Regions from separate parts of the Glycomyces halotolerans genome, predicted to be linked through region 1. Evidence: riboswitches for the same ligand, from Rfam matches in the RefSeq annotation. Region 1 holds a riboswitch; the other holds the start of a gene.
The links. A riboswitch is a leader RNA that binds a small molecule or an ion and turns the genes downstream of it on or off. The one in region 1 is predicted to bind cyclic di-AMP.

Region 1 (7,462 bases):
CTGCCGGTCGGACCCGACGGCGACGCCTACCACGGCTACCCGATCTTCTCGTCCATGGGCGGCTACCTGTTCGGCGACGACGGCTCCGGCAGCCTCGACCCCAGCGACGTCGGCGTCGACTCGCCCGGCGGCATCGCCGCCTTCGAGAAGTTCGCCGAACTCGGCCAGGCCGGAGTCCTCTCGACCTCCATCGACGGCTCCAACGCCATCCCCTTCTTCACCGAAGGCCAGGCCCCGTTCCTCATCTCCGGCCCCTGGGCGCTCACCGACGCCCAGAACGCCGGCATCGAATACGAGGTCACCGCCATCCCCGGCTTCGAAGGCCAGAACCCCGCCGCCCCCTTCATGGGCGTCCAGGGCTTCTACGTCTCCTCCTCGGCCCAGAACGCCCTGTTCGCCCAGGAGTTCGTCACCAACTACGTGCTCACCGAGGACCTCCAGCTCAAACTCGCCGAAGCCGGCGGACGCCTGCCCGCCCTCACCGCCGCCGCCGAGGCCTACTCCGAAGGCAACGCCGACGTCCAAGGCTTCGCCGCGGCCGGCGAACACGCCGTCCCCATGCCGAACATCCCCGCGATGAACGCCGTCTGGGAGCCCTTCGGCCGCGCCGAAGCCGACACCATCGACGGCACCACCGACGGCGAGGACGCCGCCACCACCGCCGCCCAGAGCATCCGCGACGCCATCGCGGGCTCCTAGCCGCCGACGAGCAAAGGAAGCTTCACAGTGCTCGACCAACGTTCCCAGGCGGCCGGATCCGGCACCGCCGCGGGCCAGATCGCCAAGATCGCCGTGCTCGCGCTGGTGGCGGCCCTGGCCGCCTGGGCGGCGTTGCCCCTCGTCCGCGCCCAGGCCTGGTGGGCCCTGGTCATCGAGGCGGCCGTCGTCGCGACCCTCTTCTACGTCTACCTGCAGCGCCGCACCATCCCCCCCAAATACCTCGTACCCGGGACGCTGCTGCTCATCGCCTTCCAGATCATCCCGGTCATCATGACCATCGGCACCTCCTTCTCCAACTACGGCGACGGCCACCGAGTCGGCAAGGAACAGGCCGTCGAGGCGATCGTCGCCGCCGGAGTCCAGCAGACCCCCGGCGGCACCACCTACCTCCTCGCCGCCGGCGAATCCGCCTCCGGCGAACTCACTCTCCTGCTCACCGACACCTCCGACGGCTCCACCTGGGCCGGCACCGAAGAGGGCCTCTCAGCGCTCCCCGAGGCCGAGACCGACCAGTCCGGCCGCGTCACCGCCGCCGAGGGCTACACCGTCTGGGACCTCGCCGAGCTGAACGAACGCCAGGACGAGCTGACGGCGCTGGCCGTGCCCACCGGCGAGACCACCGGCATCAAGGTGCAGGGCCTGTCGGCGTTCGAAGGCGCCTCCACCCGCTCCTACGACGAGGCCTGCGACTGCATCACCGACAGCGCCACCGGCACCGTCTGGCACGCCGACGACGAGACCGGCACCTTCCTCACCGAGGACGGCCGGGCCGCCCTGGTCGGCTGGCGGGTCAACATCGGCTTCGAGAACTACACGCAGGTGCTGACCGACCCCGACATCCGCGGCCCGTTCCTCGGCGTCTTCGCCTGGAACCTCGCCTTCGCGGCAGGGAGCGTGCTGCTGACCTTCGCGGTCGGCCTGGGCACCGCGATGGCCCTCAACCGGCCGGGCATGCGCGGCACCAAGGCATACCGGGCGGTCATGATCCTGCCGTACGCGATGCCGTCGTTCGCGATGATCCTGGTGTGGGCCCAGATGTTCAACCGGGACTTCGGACTGGTCAACGAGCTGCTGGGCCTCGACGTGAACTGGTACGGCCAGGCGTGGGCCTCCCGGGCCATGGCACTGTTGGCCAACACGTGGCTCGGCTTCCCCTACATGTTCCTCATCAGCCTCGGCGCGCTCCAGGCGCTGCCGGCCGACTCGCTGGAGGCGGCCAAGATCGACGGCGCCGGCGGCGTCACCGCCTTCCGCAAGATCACCCTGCCGCTGCTGCTGGTGGCGCTCACGCCGCTGCTGATCTCCAGCTTCGCGTTCAACTTCAACAACTTCAACGCCATCGAACTGCTCACCGGCGGCGGGCCCTTCCGCGCCGGCGAGGAGGCCGGCGGCACCGACCTGCTGATCACCTACGCCTTCCGGCAGGCCTTCGGGTCGGCCAGCTCCGACTACGGCTTCGCCAGCGCGATCAGCGTGTTCATCTTCATCATCGTCGCCACCATCTCGGCGGTCATGTTCCGCACCACCCGCAAGCAGGAGGACGTGTACTCATGACCCGCACTCCCGTACCCCCGGCTCCGCGCGAGGCGACCGCGGTGACCGTCCGGCCGCCGGCCCGGGCCAGGAGACCGCGATGGTCCACATGGGCCGCCGACACCGGCTGGCGGCACCTGGTGGCCGTGCTGGTCCTGGTGTTCGCGCTCATTCCGATCGTGTACGTGGTCTCGGCGGCGTTCAATCCGAACGGGACGCTGTCGGCGACGAACCTGCTGCCGGATTCGTTCAGCCTGAACAACTTCCGGCGGCTGTTCACCGAGGACAACATTCCCTTCGCCGCCTGGTTCGCCAACTCGCTGCTCATCGCCGTCCCGGCGGCGTTCATCTCGATCTTCATCTCGTCGCTGGCCGCGTACGCCTTCAGCAGGTTCCGCTTCAAAGGGCGCCGCCCGATGCTGCTGTTCCTGCTGCTGATCCAGATGTTCCCGGCGTTCCTGGCCGTGGTCGCGCTGTACCTGATCTTCGGCGGCATCGGCGAGTACTACCCGGTGGCCGGGCTGAACACGAAGCTCGGGCTCATGCTCGTCTACATGGGCGGGGCGCTCGGGGTCTCGACGTGGCTGATGAAGGGCTTCTTCGACACCATCCCCAAGGAGCTCGACGAGGCGGCCACGATCGACGGCGCCAGCCACGCGCAGATCTTCTTCGGGATGATCCTGCCGCTGGCGGCGCCGATCATCGCGATCTCGGGGATCCTGGCGTTCGTGGGCACCATCAACGACTTCATCCTCGCCAGCCTGTTCCTGACCGATCGCGAGGAGATGACGCTCGCGGTCGGGCTGAAGACCCTCGTCGCCGAGAACGCGCCGGCCAGCTACTTCGGCGTCTTCGCGGCGGGCGCGCTGCTGACCTCGGTGGTGACCGTGACGGTGTTCATGAGCCTGCAGCGCTACATCGTCTCGGGGCTCACCGGCGGGGCCGTGAAGGGATGACCGATCACTGCTCGACACCGCGCCGTCCCGCTTCGGCGGGACGGCCGCGCGGGAGGGTCGGCCGTAGCCTCCCAGCGGCGCCGGCCTTCCCGCGGCGTCTCAGCTCCAGTGCGGGGGGCGCTCGTCGAGCAGTTCGCGGTCGCGGGCCGACAGGGCCCGGCCCGATCGCGGCCGCGGCGGCACCGCCTCGCCCCAGCCGTGGTCGGCCTCGTCCGAGGTCTGGTCGGGGAGCACGGCGAAGCCCTCGTCGTTCAGCTCGACGGATCGGTCGTCATCGGAGACTGCCATGGGTTGCACTTTACGCCAGGCGGGTGAACGGTCCGCAACCCGAAAGCCTCCGGGGGCGCCCGAGATCTCGGACACCCCCGGAGGCGAGTGGCGTTATTCGGCGACGCCGACCAGTTCGTAGCCGGCCTCGTCGACCGCGTCGCGGACCGCATCGGTCGCCAGCGCGTCGGCCGAGGTCACGGTGACCTTGCCGGTCTCGACGGCGACGTCGACGTTCTCGACGCCGGGCAGGCCCGAGACCTCTTCGGTCACGGCGCTCGCGCAGTGGCCGCAGGTCATGCCTTTGACGAGGTAAGTGGTCTGCATGGTCGCTCCTTTTCTCGGCATTGCTCGCTCGGGCGGTCGGCCCTCGCGTGTCAGCTCCTGAGCAGTCTGGCGACGGCGTCAGTGGCTTCCTTGACTTTCGCTTCGGCCTCTGCGGCGTCGCCTTTGACCTGGGCTTCGGCGACGCAGTGCGCGATGTGGCCTTCGAGGAGGTTGACCGCCACGGCTTGGAGGCCCTTGGTGGAGGCCGAGATCTGGGTGAGGATGTCGATGCAGTACTCGTCCTCGTCGACCATCCGCTGCAGCCCTCGGATCTGGCCCTCGATGCGACGCAGGCGGCGCCCGAGCGCCTCCTTGTCGCCGTGGTACCAGTACTGGTGGCCGTGCTCCATCTTCTGGCCCGTCTCCTCGCTCGCCATGGTGTTCGTACCTCCTCAGCCGAGTCTATACCCCTGAGGGGTATCTCGGCAACCGTTCGTCATTCCCGTGCAGCGGCCCGTAGTATTCCGTGCCATTCCCAGAGAAATTCTCCACCCGCCCTTGTCAAGCGGGCGCGGTGGCTCTAACGTGAAGCCGTCGCATGGGAAACTCGGCCGCACCCCGCTGCCGCCAGGCGACACCGCCGAATCGCGAAGCACCCCAACCAAGGTGAGGCTTGCGAGCCGAGGACGGGCTGCGCGCGAACCGGGGAACCAGGGCGATCGACGCCGCGAAAGCGACCGATTCGATCGGGGTGAATCCCGCCTCAGGGCGGGTAGGGCGAACCTTCTTCCCGCCCGAATCCGACAGCTAACCCGGTAGGCGGCAGAAGGAAGGAGCGCATCACTGGTGCGTACCCGGCGTCCGATAGCCGTGCTCATGGCCGCGGTGCTGCTGCCCGTGTCGGCCCTCGTGCTGACCGCGGGCCAGGCCACAGCCGAGCCCTCCCCCGAGGAGGTCGAGGCCGACATCGACGAGCGCCACGCCGAACTCGAACTCGTCATCGAGGACTACAACGCCAAGAACGAGGAACTCGAGGACGCCGAGAAGCTCATCGCCGAGATCGAGGCCGAGCTGCCCGAACTCGAAGCGGCCGTCGCCGAGAGCGCCGAGCGGATCGCCGACATCGTCGCCGTCGCCCACACCGGCGGCGAGTTCGCGATGGTGAACTCCGTCCTCAGCGGCGACCCCCGGGACTTCGCCGACCGCCTCACCTACCTGGAGTCGCTCACCCAGGCCGAGAACGCCCAGCTCCAGGCGCACCTGGAGCGCGGCGAAGAGCTGGAGACCCGCAGGACCGAGCTGGAGACGCTCAGGGCCGACGCCGACGAGATCCTCGGCGAGATCGAGGAGCAGAAGGACCAGATCGAGGCCGAGATCGACGAACTCGAGGTGCTGCTCGACCAGGTCACACCCGACCCGCCGCCGGCGAACAACCCCGACTACAGCGGCGACTCCACCGTGGTCCAGTTCGCCTACGACCAGCTGGGCGACCCGTACGTGTACGGCTCCGACGGGCCCGACAGCTGGGACTGCTCGGGCCTGGTGCAGGGCGCATGGGGCGCGGCGGGCTACTCGCTGTCGCACAACGTCGAGATGCAGTGGAACGAGACCGCGCGCGTCTCCCGCAGCGAGCTGCGGCCCGGCGACATCGTCTTCTACTCCGGCCTGGGGCACAACGCCATCTACATCGGCGACGAGCAGATCATCCACGCCCCGCGCACCGGCTCGAACGTCAAGATCGCAAGCATGTACATCATGGACATAGGCGGTTACGGCCGGCCTTGACCGGCCCCGCCGCACAGACTCCCCGGCGTCGGCGCGACCACTCCGTTGCCGACCTGCTGACCCGCATCGCGAGGCGCCGCCGCCGGGGGCCACCTCATCGTAGAGGCCACCGAGCGTCGGCCTAGGCCTGGTGGGCCCGGAACTCGCGGTCGTAGCGCTTGCGGCGGCCGGTGCCGCCGGCCTGCCAGGGCCGGGGCCCGGACAGGGGCCGGTAGTTGATCCCCATCGCGTCGAGCCGCTCCAGGTGGCCCGCGAGCCGCTCGCGCACCGGCGCGGCCGCCCGCGCCTCGGCCGGAGCCCACAGGACGTCGGCCAGGACCGACAGGCGCGGGAACGCCGCGTACTCCACGTCGCGGCCCCGCGGCAGGTACTCCGACCACAGCTGGCACTGGGCGCCCAGGACCGAGGAGGCCTCGACGTCGTCGGGCACCGGGTCCCAGGAGGCGACCTTGTCGATCGTGGTGTGCCCGTGGATGCGCAGCGGCTCGTCGCCGCCGTCGCCCTCGTAGTGGTCGAAGTAGACGTACGGTTCGGGGGAGACGATGACCTCGTGCCCGGCGTCGGCGGCCTTCTTGACGTAGGCCTCGTTGCGCCACACCGCGATCACCGCTTCGGCGGGCGCGCCGCCTCCTTCGAGGATCTCGTCCCAGCCGATGACCCTGCGGCCCAGCGAGGTGAGATGCTCGGTGAAGGCCCGGGTGAACCAGGCCTGGACGCCGCGGACGTCGCCGATGCCCTCGCGCTCCATCAGCTCCTTGGCGGTCCGCGACCGCTCCCACTGCGCGGTGGGGACCTCGTCGCCGCCGATGTGGATGAACGGGGAGTCGAACACCGCCGCGACCGTGTCGAAGACCTCGCGGGCGAACGCCAGGGCCTCCTCGGTCGGCTCGAGGACCTCCTCGAAGACCCCGAAGGTGGTCGCCACCGGTTCGGGCGCGCCGGCGCCGAGCTCGGGGTAGGCGGCCAGCACGGCGCGGGTGTGGCCGGGGAGGTTGATCTCCGGGACCACCAGGATGCGCCGCTCGTTCGCGTAGGCGACGATCTCGCGCAGGTCGTCGAGGGTGTAGTGGCCCCCGTGCGGCGTGCCGTCGAACTCCTGGACGTCCAGGGCGTGGCCCACGACCGTCTCGCCGCGCCAGGAGGCCACCTCGGTGAGCCTGGGACGCGAGGGGATCTCGATGCGCCAGCCCTGGTCGTCGGTCAGGTGCAGGTGGACGACGTTGAGCCGGTGCAGCCAGGCCCGGTCGATCATGCGCAGCACGAAGTCCTTGGGCTGGAAGTGCCGGGCCACGTCGAGCATGACCCCCCGCCAGCGCAGCCGCGGCTCGTCCTCGATCACCACGTTCGGGACCTTCGCCTCGGCGCTGGGCGCCGACCGCAGCGAGGCGGCCGGCAGCAGCTGGCGCAGCGTCGCGATGCCGCGCGAGATCCCGGCCGGGTGGGCGGCGGACAGGTCGACGCCGCCGGGGCCGGCCTCGAGCCGGTAGGCCTCGGCCTCGGTCGTCAGATCCTGGGGCCGGGAGCCTTCGAGCCGCAGGCGCACCGCCGGGCCGTCGAAGGCCTCGGCGACCGGCAGCCGCAGGCCGGTGCCGCGTGCCAGGAGGTCGGACAGGAGCCAGGCCAGGCCGGTGGTCTCGGGGTCGGGGGCGACGATGGCGCCGAGGGAGGCGAGGTCGAGCTCGCCGCCGGTGGCGGTGAGGTGGCGCGGCTGCGGGATCAGCGATATGCGGCGCGGCATGGGGGGCTCCTGTGTTGTCGGCGGCGGGGGAAGGCCCTTAATAGTTCAGTTTATTTATAATATAGGCAACCGCCGCGCACGGCCAGCCTTCGCGTCAGCGGAAAGCGACCCGCCCGCCACACCCCGCCGCCCGACAAGCGCTAACGGACGACCGGCAGCTGCTGCGTCGCATCGAGATCGGAAGGCTCACGCTGCC
Region 2 (7,462 bases), on a different contig from region 1:
ATGGCGGCCGCGGTGGCCGTCTGCGCGCTGTGCTCGCTCGAGTCCCTGCTGTCGGCGACCGTGGCCGACAACATGACCGTCGACCAGCGCCACCATCCGGACCGGGAACTGCTCGGCCAGGGTGTCGCGAACCTGGTGACTCCGATGTTCGGCGGCATGCCGGCATCCGGTGCGCTGGCGCGCACGGCGGTGAACGTGCGGGCCGGGGCCGCGAGCCGCCTGGCCGCGCTCTCGCACGCGGCGATGCTGGCGCTGATGATGCTCGCCCTGGCCCCGGCGGTCGCTCACGTGCCGCTCGCGGCGCTGGCCGGGGTGCTGATGGCGACCGCGATCCGCATGATCGAGGTCAGCTCGATGCTGGCGCTGGCCCGCTCGACCCGCGCCGACGCGGCGGTCATGGGCCTCACGTTGGCCGCGACGGTGCTGTTCAACCTGGTGTGGGCGGTCGCGATCGGCATCGCGATGGCCGGCTTCCTGGCGCTGCGGCGCATCTCGCGGGCCACGAGCATCGAGCTCGAGCCGATCGAGCAGCACGACCACCACGACGAGGAGGCGGCGCTGCTGCACGAGCACATCGTGGCCTACCGCCTCGAGGGTCCGCTGTTCTTCGCGGCGGCCCACCGGTTCCTGCTGCAGCTGCTGGAGGTCGCGGACGTGCGGGTGGTGGTCCTCCGCATGAGCCGTGTATCCACTCTCGACGCTTCGGGCGCGCTGGTGCTGGCCGACGCGATCAAGCGGCTGGAGCACCGGGGCATCGCCGTGTACCTCTCGGGGCTGAGGTCGGTCCACGCCCGGCCGTTGGCGGCCCTGGGCGTCCTGGAGCCGCTGTGGCAGCAGGGGCGGCTGTTCGAGCACACCAGCGAGGCGATCGCGGCCGCGCGGCGCGAGCTCAAGGCCGACGGAGTGCTAGAGCAGCTCGAACCTGAGCCGGTCGACGAAGGCGAAGCGGAGCGCCCATAGCCGCTCGGGCCGTCCTTCGTGGTCGGTGGTGTCGACGTGCTCGATGCGCGCGGTCGCCTCGTCGAGGCCGCGCAGGCGCAGCGTGCCGCGCTCGCCGGTCCAGGTGGCCGTCTCGCCGCTCAGTTCGGGCCGGATGCGGCTGACGAGGCTCTCGACCAGGTCGGGCCCGGCGTCGAAGAGGGCGATGCCCTTCTCGTCCCAGGTGAACTTCCGCAGGAGCGCTCCGTCGCCGTAGGCGTCGATGTAGGCGTCGACGCCCTCGGCGGTCTTGACCAGCTCGGCGCGCGAGTCCTCCCCGAGCTGCTGTGAGGCGCTCTCGACGGTCGGCACGGAGTGCCACTGCGAGGAGGGGTGGGTCTGTTCGTACCGCTCGGGCCCGAAGTAGGCGGCGGTGTACTCCCCGGCGCCCGGGTCGCACAGCAGCTGCTCGCCGTCGGCGGCGATGATGAACGAGCCGAGGTCGAGGTGGTTGTGGGGCTCGTCGTTGTAGCCGCCCTTGACCGCCAGCGCCCACATGCGCCCGCCCGTGCGGCGCCGCTCGACGTACCAGCCGACGTCGGGCAGCAGGGTCCGGGCCGGTGCGACCTCGCCGGCCAGTTCCCGGCCCCATTCCAGGGACCTGGTCAGGTGCCCCCAGCGGGCGCAGTAGTCCTCGGCGAACGCGGGCGTGTGGTCGACCGCGGGCAGGTCGACGCCGAGCCGGTCGGCGAGGCGGGCCAGCAGGCCGGTGGGGAGCACGGCCGCGGAGCGGGCGTCGCCGAAGGTCGCGAACGAGCCGGTGGCGAGTTGGGCGGCGGCCGGGAAGGAGGCGATGGCCTCGCATCCGGCGAGCAGGTCTTCGCCGGTGGCCTCGCGCCAGGCTTCGGCGAAGTAGGTGAAGTATCCGAAGCCGTAGACCCAGTAGTCGACGCCTTCGACGCAGCCGCCGTCGGGTCCGAAGGAGAACAGGTAGCTCTGGAGGGCGGGGATGATCCGGCTCCGGACCGCGTCGGTGTCGACGCCGAGGGCCAGCGCGGCCATGCCGGCGGCTCCGGCGCAGACGGCCGTCCAGTTGGTGATCCGCTCTTCCCACCAGTACGGTTCCTCGGCGTCGAACAGCGGGTCGATGACGCGCGAGCGGATCTCCGCTCTGACGCGGTCGGCCGATTGGAGCCCTTCGCGGAGTCGGAGGATCTCGGCGAGGGTGTGGGCGGTCTCGCAGGCGAACAGGTCGACGCAGGTGCGCGGGTCGCCGGTGTCCCAGTGGGCCGGCAGCGCCCAGGAGCGCTCGTCGCAGACGGCGTCCAGCAGCTCGTCGAGCGGCCCGGCCTCGCCCGCGATCGCCAGCGCGGCGAGGTGGCGGCGCCGCGCGAAGTACTGGTGCTCGTACGGCAACCGGCGCCCGGTTGCGGCGAAGTCGTCGGCGAGATCGGGATCGAAGCCGGGTATCGGTTGCGCCGCAAGCTCTCGCAGTTCGCTGAGGAGTGTCGTTCGGGGATCCGCCATAGTGCTTACCGTAACGCTCGCGCGCGTTGGGGCCTACACTCCGTCTTATGCGCATCGGCGAGCTGTCGGAGCGGACCGGCGTCCCGGCCGCCACGATCAAGTACTACCTGCGCGAGCAGCTACTGCCGCCCGGGGAGCATCTCGAGGGCAACGTGGTGGAGTACGGGGGTGAGCATGTCCACCGGCTGCTGCTCATCCGGGCCCTGTCGGAGACGGCGGGCCTGTCGGTGGCGCAGATCGGCGAGGTGCTGAAGGTGTTGGCGCGGCACCCGGAGTCGGCGTTCCGGGCGCTCGGTGCCACGCTGGCGGCCACGCACCGCAATCCGCGGTTCTCGCTCGGCAGCGAGGGGGCGCTGCGGGCGGCCGAGCGGACCGTGGACGGGCTGCTCAGCGAGTACGGGTGGCTCGAGTACGCGCCGCCGAACTACCGGGACGCGATCGTGACGGCTCTGGCCGCCTACTACCGACTGGGCAATCCGGATCCGGTGGAGGTGCTGACGCACTACGCCGACGCGGCGGCGCAGCTGGCGTCGGCGGACATGGAGGCGATCGCGGAGGCGACACGCCCGGAGGGTGTGGACGTGGAGCAGGCGGTGGTGGGCACGGTGCTGGGCGAGACGGTGTTCGCGGCGCTGCGGCGCATCGCGCACATCGCGGCGTCGGCTCGGATCCAGTCGGGCGGGGGTACGTCGGGCACAATGGGTCCGTGATCCCTCGCCCGTCGCCCCGTAAGCCGGCGTCGCAAGCGGCGCCTCGGCCTGGACTGGAATCGCGGTGCCCATGCTGAACGCTCTCCGATTCGATGTCGACTCCGACCGTCCGAGTCTGCTGCATCTGGTCGCCGACGAGGTGGTGCAGTCGAGCATCGATCTCGACGATCCGGCCTATCTCGACGCCGAGTACATGCAGCGCATCTCGTACCTGGTCGACGCGGTCGCCGAGCCGAGGCGGCCGCTGCGGGTGCTGCATCTGGGTGCGGGGGCGTTGGCGATGGCGCGGTATGTGGCCGCGACGAGGCCGGAGTCGTACCAGCAGGCGGTCGAGACGAACGCCGAACTGGTGTCGCTGGTGCGGGCGGAGGCGCCGCTGCCGCGCAGGGTGCGGGTGAAGATCCGCCGGGCCGATGCCCGCGAGGCGCTCGAGGCGGCGCCGGACGGAAGCTATGAGCTCATCGTCACCGACGTGTACGAGCGGGCGCGAGTGCCGGCGCATGTGACCACTGTGGAGTTTTTGCGGGAGGCGAAGCGGGTGCTGCGCCCCGGCGGGCATTACGCGGTGAATCTGTGCGACGGGGGCCGGATGCGGTTCTTGAAGCCGGCGCTGGCGGCGATGGCCGAGGTGTGGGGCCGCTCGGCCGTGATGGCCGAGCCGGCGGTCCTTCGTGGGAAGCGGTTCGGGAACGTCGTGGCCGCGGCGGCCGACGTCGAGCTGCCGGTGCGGGAGCTGCGGCGCCGCTGCGCCGGTGCGCCGTTCCCGTGCCGGGTGCTGGAGGGCGGTGAGCTCGCCGAGTACATCGGCGGCGCCGTCCCGGCGACCGATGCCGCGGCGATGCCGAGCCCACCTCCTCCGGCCTCGCTCCGATCGTTCTAGGCGAGTCCGGCGGATGAGTGAAGCCGCTGGATAGTGACCCTCTCTACCTGCCTGTCCTCACTGTCCGTTACCGGATTGTGGATAATTTCACAACCTTCTTGGCGACGCCGGTCACGTCGACTAGCGTCAGCTCCTGTTCCGGTCGGGACGTCAGGACCTCCCCCAGAGGCCCTCCCGCCGGACCGCCGAACTGCGCGACGCGAGCCGGGCCCCATCCCTCCGGGTCCCGTCCTCGTCGAAGCGCAGGCCGGGAACCCACCGCGACGAGGAGACTCGTGAGGCCGGCGCCTGTGGCGCCGCCCGTTCGCAGGGGTGAATCCCGCCGTTGATCCCCATCTCGGCGGGTAGGGCGCGCTTCCCAGCCCGAACCCGACAGCTAACCCGGTAGGCGGCCGAGGAAGAAAGGCCATCCTGTGGACCGAGCCTGCCCCGAAACGCGAGAGCGTTCGCGAGCGAACGGCATCATCCGCCGAGCCGCCCTCTACGCAGGTGTCACCGCCATTGCCGTGAGTGTGGCCACCATCTTCGCGGCATCTCCCGCCGAAGCGGTCGACATCGACTATGACGAGGCGACCTCGGCGGAAATCGAAGACCATATCGCCGAACTCGAGACCGAACGGGCCGAGACCGAGGACCGCCTCGCGGACCTGCGGCAGCGGCTCAGCCAGGCCCGCGCGGTCATCGACGAGGTCAGCGCCGAATACGGCAGCCCCAAGGCCCGGCTCGACCGGGTCACCGTCGCCGTCGACTCCGCCGAGGAGGACCTCGGCGCGAAGATGGCGAGTCTGGTCGGCTTCGCCAAGGAGCAGACCGACCGGTTCGAGGAGGCCCAGGCGGCCACCGAGGACGCGATCGCGTTCGGGGCCGACATCGCCGAGGCCGAAGCGGCGATCGCCGAACTCGACGAGCAGATCGACGAGGCCGAGCAGGCCGCCGAAGCGGCGGCCGAAGCAGAGGCGCAAGCCGAGGCGGAGGCGGCGGCCGAGGCAGCGGCGGCGGAGGCCGCGGCGAGCGAGCCGGCCTCGAACTCCGATTCGGGTTCGAGCTCGGACACGGTCGCCTCGTACAGCTCCGACGCCGCGACCGCGGCGGTCGAGTTCGCCCGCGCGCAACTGGGCGAGCCCTACGTCTACGGCGCCGCCGGCCCGGACTCGTGGGACTGCTCGGGACTGGTCCAGGGCGCCTACGCGGTCTCCGGCATCTCGCTGACCCACTACACCGTCGCCATCTGGAACGAGACCACGCCGATCGACCGCTCCGACCTGCGGCCCGGCGACCTGGTGTTCTACGCCGGTCTCGGCCACATGGCCATCTACATCGGCGGCGGCGAGGTCATCCACGCGCCCAAGCCGGGCGATGTGGTGAAAACCGCCGGGATCGACATGATGGGCATCGACGGCTACCGCCGCGTCTGACCGAACCCTATATCATATATCCTATAGGAAATATAGTCGGCGCTCGGCGCACGACGAAGGGCCGGGGCTCACGCCCCGGCCCTCTTACGTCTTATCGCTCACGCAGTCAAGCGGCCTCCGCCATGACCTGGTCGTTCGCCAGTTCCTTCAGGCGCGCCAGCGCCTGGATCTCCAGTTGCCTGATGCGCTCGCGCGACAGGTGGAACCGGTGGGCGACCTCGGTCAGCGAGTGCTCCCGCCCGTCTTCGAGCCCGTAGCGGGCCTTGACGATTCCGGCGGAGCGCTCGTCGAGGTGGTTGAGCATCATCTCGATGCGCTGCCGCTCCATTCCGGCGAGCACGACGTCCTCAGGGCTCGGCTCGTCGGAGTCGGCGACCAGGTCGCCGAGGTTGGTATCGCCGTCGTCGCCGATCGGCGTGTCGAGGGAGACCGTGTCCTGGCTCCAGCGGATGAGCTCGTTGACCCGCTCGACGGTGACTCCCAGAGCCTTCGCGACTTGGTCGGGCTCGGGGTCGCCGCCCAGCTCACGGGTGAGCTGGCGGGTGACGTTGCGCATCCGGTTGACGTCCTCGACCAGGTGCACCGGCAGGCGCACGGTGCGCTCCTGCTGGGCGATCGCCCGGCTGATGGCCTGGCGGATCCACCACGTGGCGTAGGTCGAGAACTTGAACCCGCGCTGGTAGTCGAATTTCTCAACGGCGCGGACCAGGCCGGTGTTGCCCTCCTGGATCAGGTCCAGCATCGGCATACCGGAGCGAACGTAGCGGCGGGCGATCGACACGACCAGGCGCAGGTTCGCTTTGATGAACTGCTCCTTGGCGCGCGCCCCGTCCTCCACCAGGCGCTTCAGCTCCTTCTCGCCGGCACCCGCGAAGGTCTTCCCCTCGGCCAGCAGGTGCTTGGCGAACAGGCCGGCTTCGACCGCCTTGGCCAGTTCGACCTCGGCGGCTGCGTCCAGCAACGGCGTCTTGGAGATCTCGTGCAGGTAAACACCTACCAGATCTCGCTCCTCAGCGACCTCTTCGGTGGTGAGGGTGGGTGTAGTCGTAGTCTCCACGCTCAAGGTCTCCTCCAGCTTCCTCGTCCCCCGGGCACCGACTGAACGGTGCACTAGTTACAACGACCGCTTCGTTGCGTGGAATTCCGTGCCCCGGTGTTCGATACACCACGGTTACTGAACCGATGCCGTTCGGTGGCCCCTGGCGGGGCCGCCGCACCGACCCGATAACCCGGCCCTCAATGGAAGGCCTCGTTCACGGTTCCTATTCCCTAGACGGGGGTTCGGACCGATCATGATGCCGTTGAGATGGGTGTCACTGCTACCTCAGGAGGAGCATGCCGCCCATCGGCCTCGGTCACGGTATTGCCCGGTCCGCTTCATCGCAAACCTTCAATCTATAGGGGTACACGCGCTCTACCTTGAAAAAGTTGAGAGATAATCTCAATGCGGCCCCTATCACTGCGATGCCGACCGCAAAGGCCACGACTCTCTGATGCCTGCACCATAGCGGAACGTAAGGGTGACGAGCAACACCTTTCTTGGCGCACCGGAGTCGGATGTCGGGCACTCAGCGTTCCCGAACAATTGCGCACAGTGGTCGACTCGCTGATCGCGACCGACGAAGATCACGTTCAACGCAGCTGCAGCGTAGAGTTATGCAAGTGTCTGAAGAACGCCTAGTGTGGGTCGACTGCGAGATGACCGGCCTCGACCCCGAGACCGAAGCCCTCATTGAGATCGCCGCGCTCGTCACCGAACCCGACCTCACCCCGGTCGACGACGGCATCGACCTCGTGATCGCATGCGAACCCGCCAAGCTCGACAACATGGGCCCCGTGGTCACCGACATGCACGCCAAGTCCGGCCTGACCGACGAGGTCCGCGCGGCCGACGTCTCGCTGGACCAGGCCGAGGACGAGGTGCTCGAATACGTCAAGCAGCACGTGCCCGAGGCCCGCACCGCGCCGCTGTGCGGGAACTCGATCGCCACCGACCGCACCTTCATCGCCAA

Region 2: another riboswitch for cyclic di-AMP. It lies ahead of ACYVL2_RS00105 (C40 family peptidase); the one in region 1 lies ahead of ACYVL2_RS08820 (C40 family peptidase).

The regions. Positions count from the first base shown of each region.
Region 1 covers NZ_BAAGXZ010000007.1:167,711-175,172, reverse strand. Annotated here, with positions in the region: gene ACYVL2_RS08850 (sugar ABC transporter substrate-binding protein) at 1-699, shown strand, start outside; gene ACYVL2_RS08845 (ABC transporter permease subunit) at 727-2,274, shown strand; gene ACYVL2_RS08840 (sugar ABC transporter permease) at 2,271-3,209, shown strand; gene ACYVL2_RS08835 (hypothetical protein) at 3,309-3,497, opposite strand; gene ACYVL2_RS08830 (heavy-metal-associated domain-containing protein) at 3,591-3,803, opposite strand; gene ACYVL2_RS08825 (metal-sensitive transcriptional regulator) at 3,854-4,180, opposite strand; cyclic di-AMP (ydaO/yuaA leader) riboswitch at 4,412-4,580, shown strand; gene ACYVL2_RS08820 (C40 family peptidase) at 4,590-5,528, shown strand; gene ACYVL2_RS08815 (beta-N-acetylhexosaminidase) at 5,650-7,266, opposite strand; gene ACYVL2_RS08810 (coiled-coil domain-containing protein) at 7,407-7,462, opposite strand, start outside.
Region 2 covers NZ_BAAGXZ010000001.1:17,026-24,487, forward strand. Annotated here, with positions in the region: gene ACYVL2_RS00085 (SulP family inorganic anion transporter) at 1-960, shown strand, start outside; gene ACYVL2_RS00090 (heparinase II/III family protein) at 907-2,445, opposite strand; gene ACYVL2_RS00095 (MerR family transcriptional regulator) at 2,493-3,155, shown strand; gene ACYVL2_RS00100 (spermidine synthase) at 3,226-4,035, shown strand; cyclic di-AMP (ydaO/yuaA leader) riboswitch at 4,305-4,441, shown strand; gene ACYVL2_RS00105 (C40 family peptidase) at 4,542-5,450, shown strand; gene ACYVL2_RS00110 (sigma-70 family RNA polymerase sigma factor) at 5,557-6,513, opposite strand; gene orn (oligoribonuclease) at 7,113-7,462, shown strand, end outside.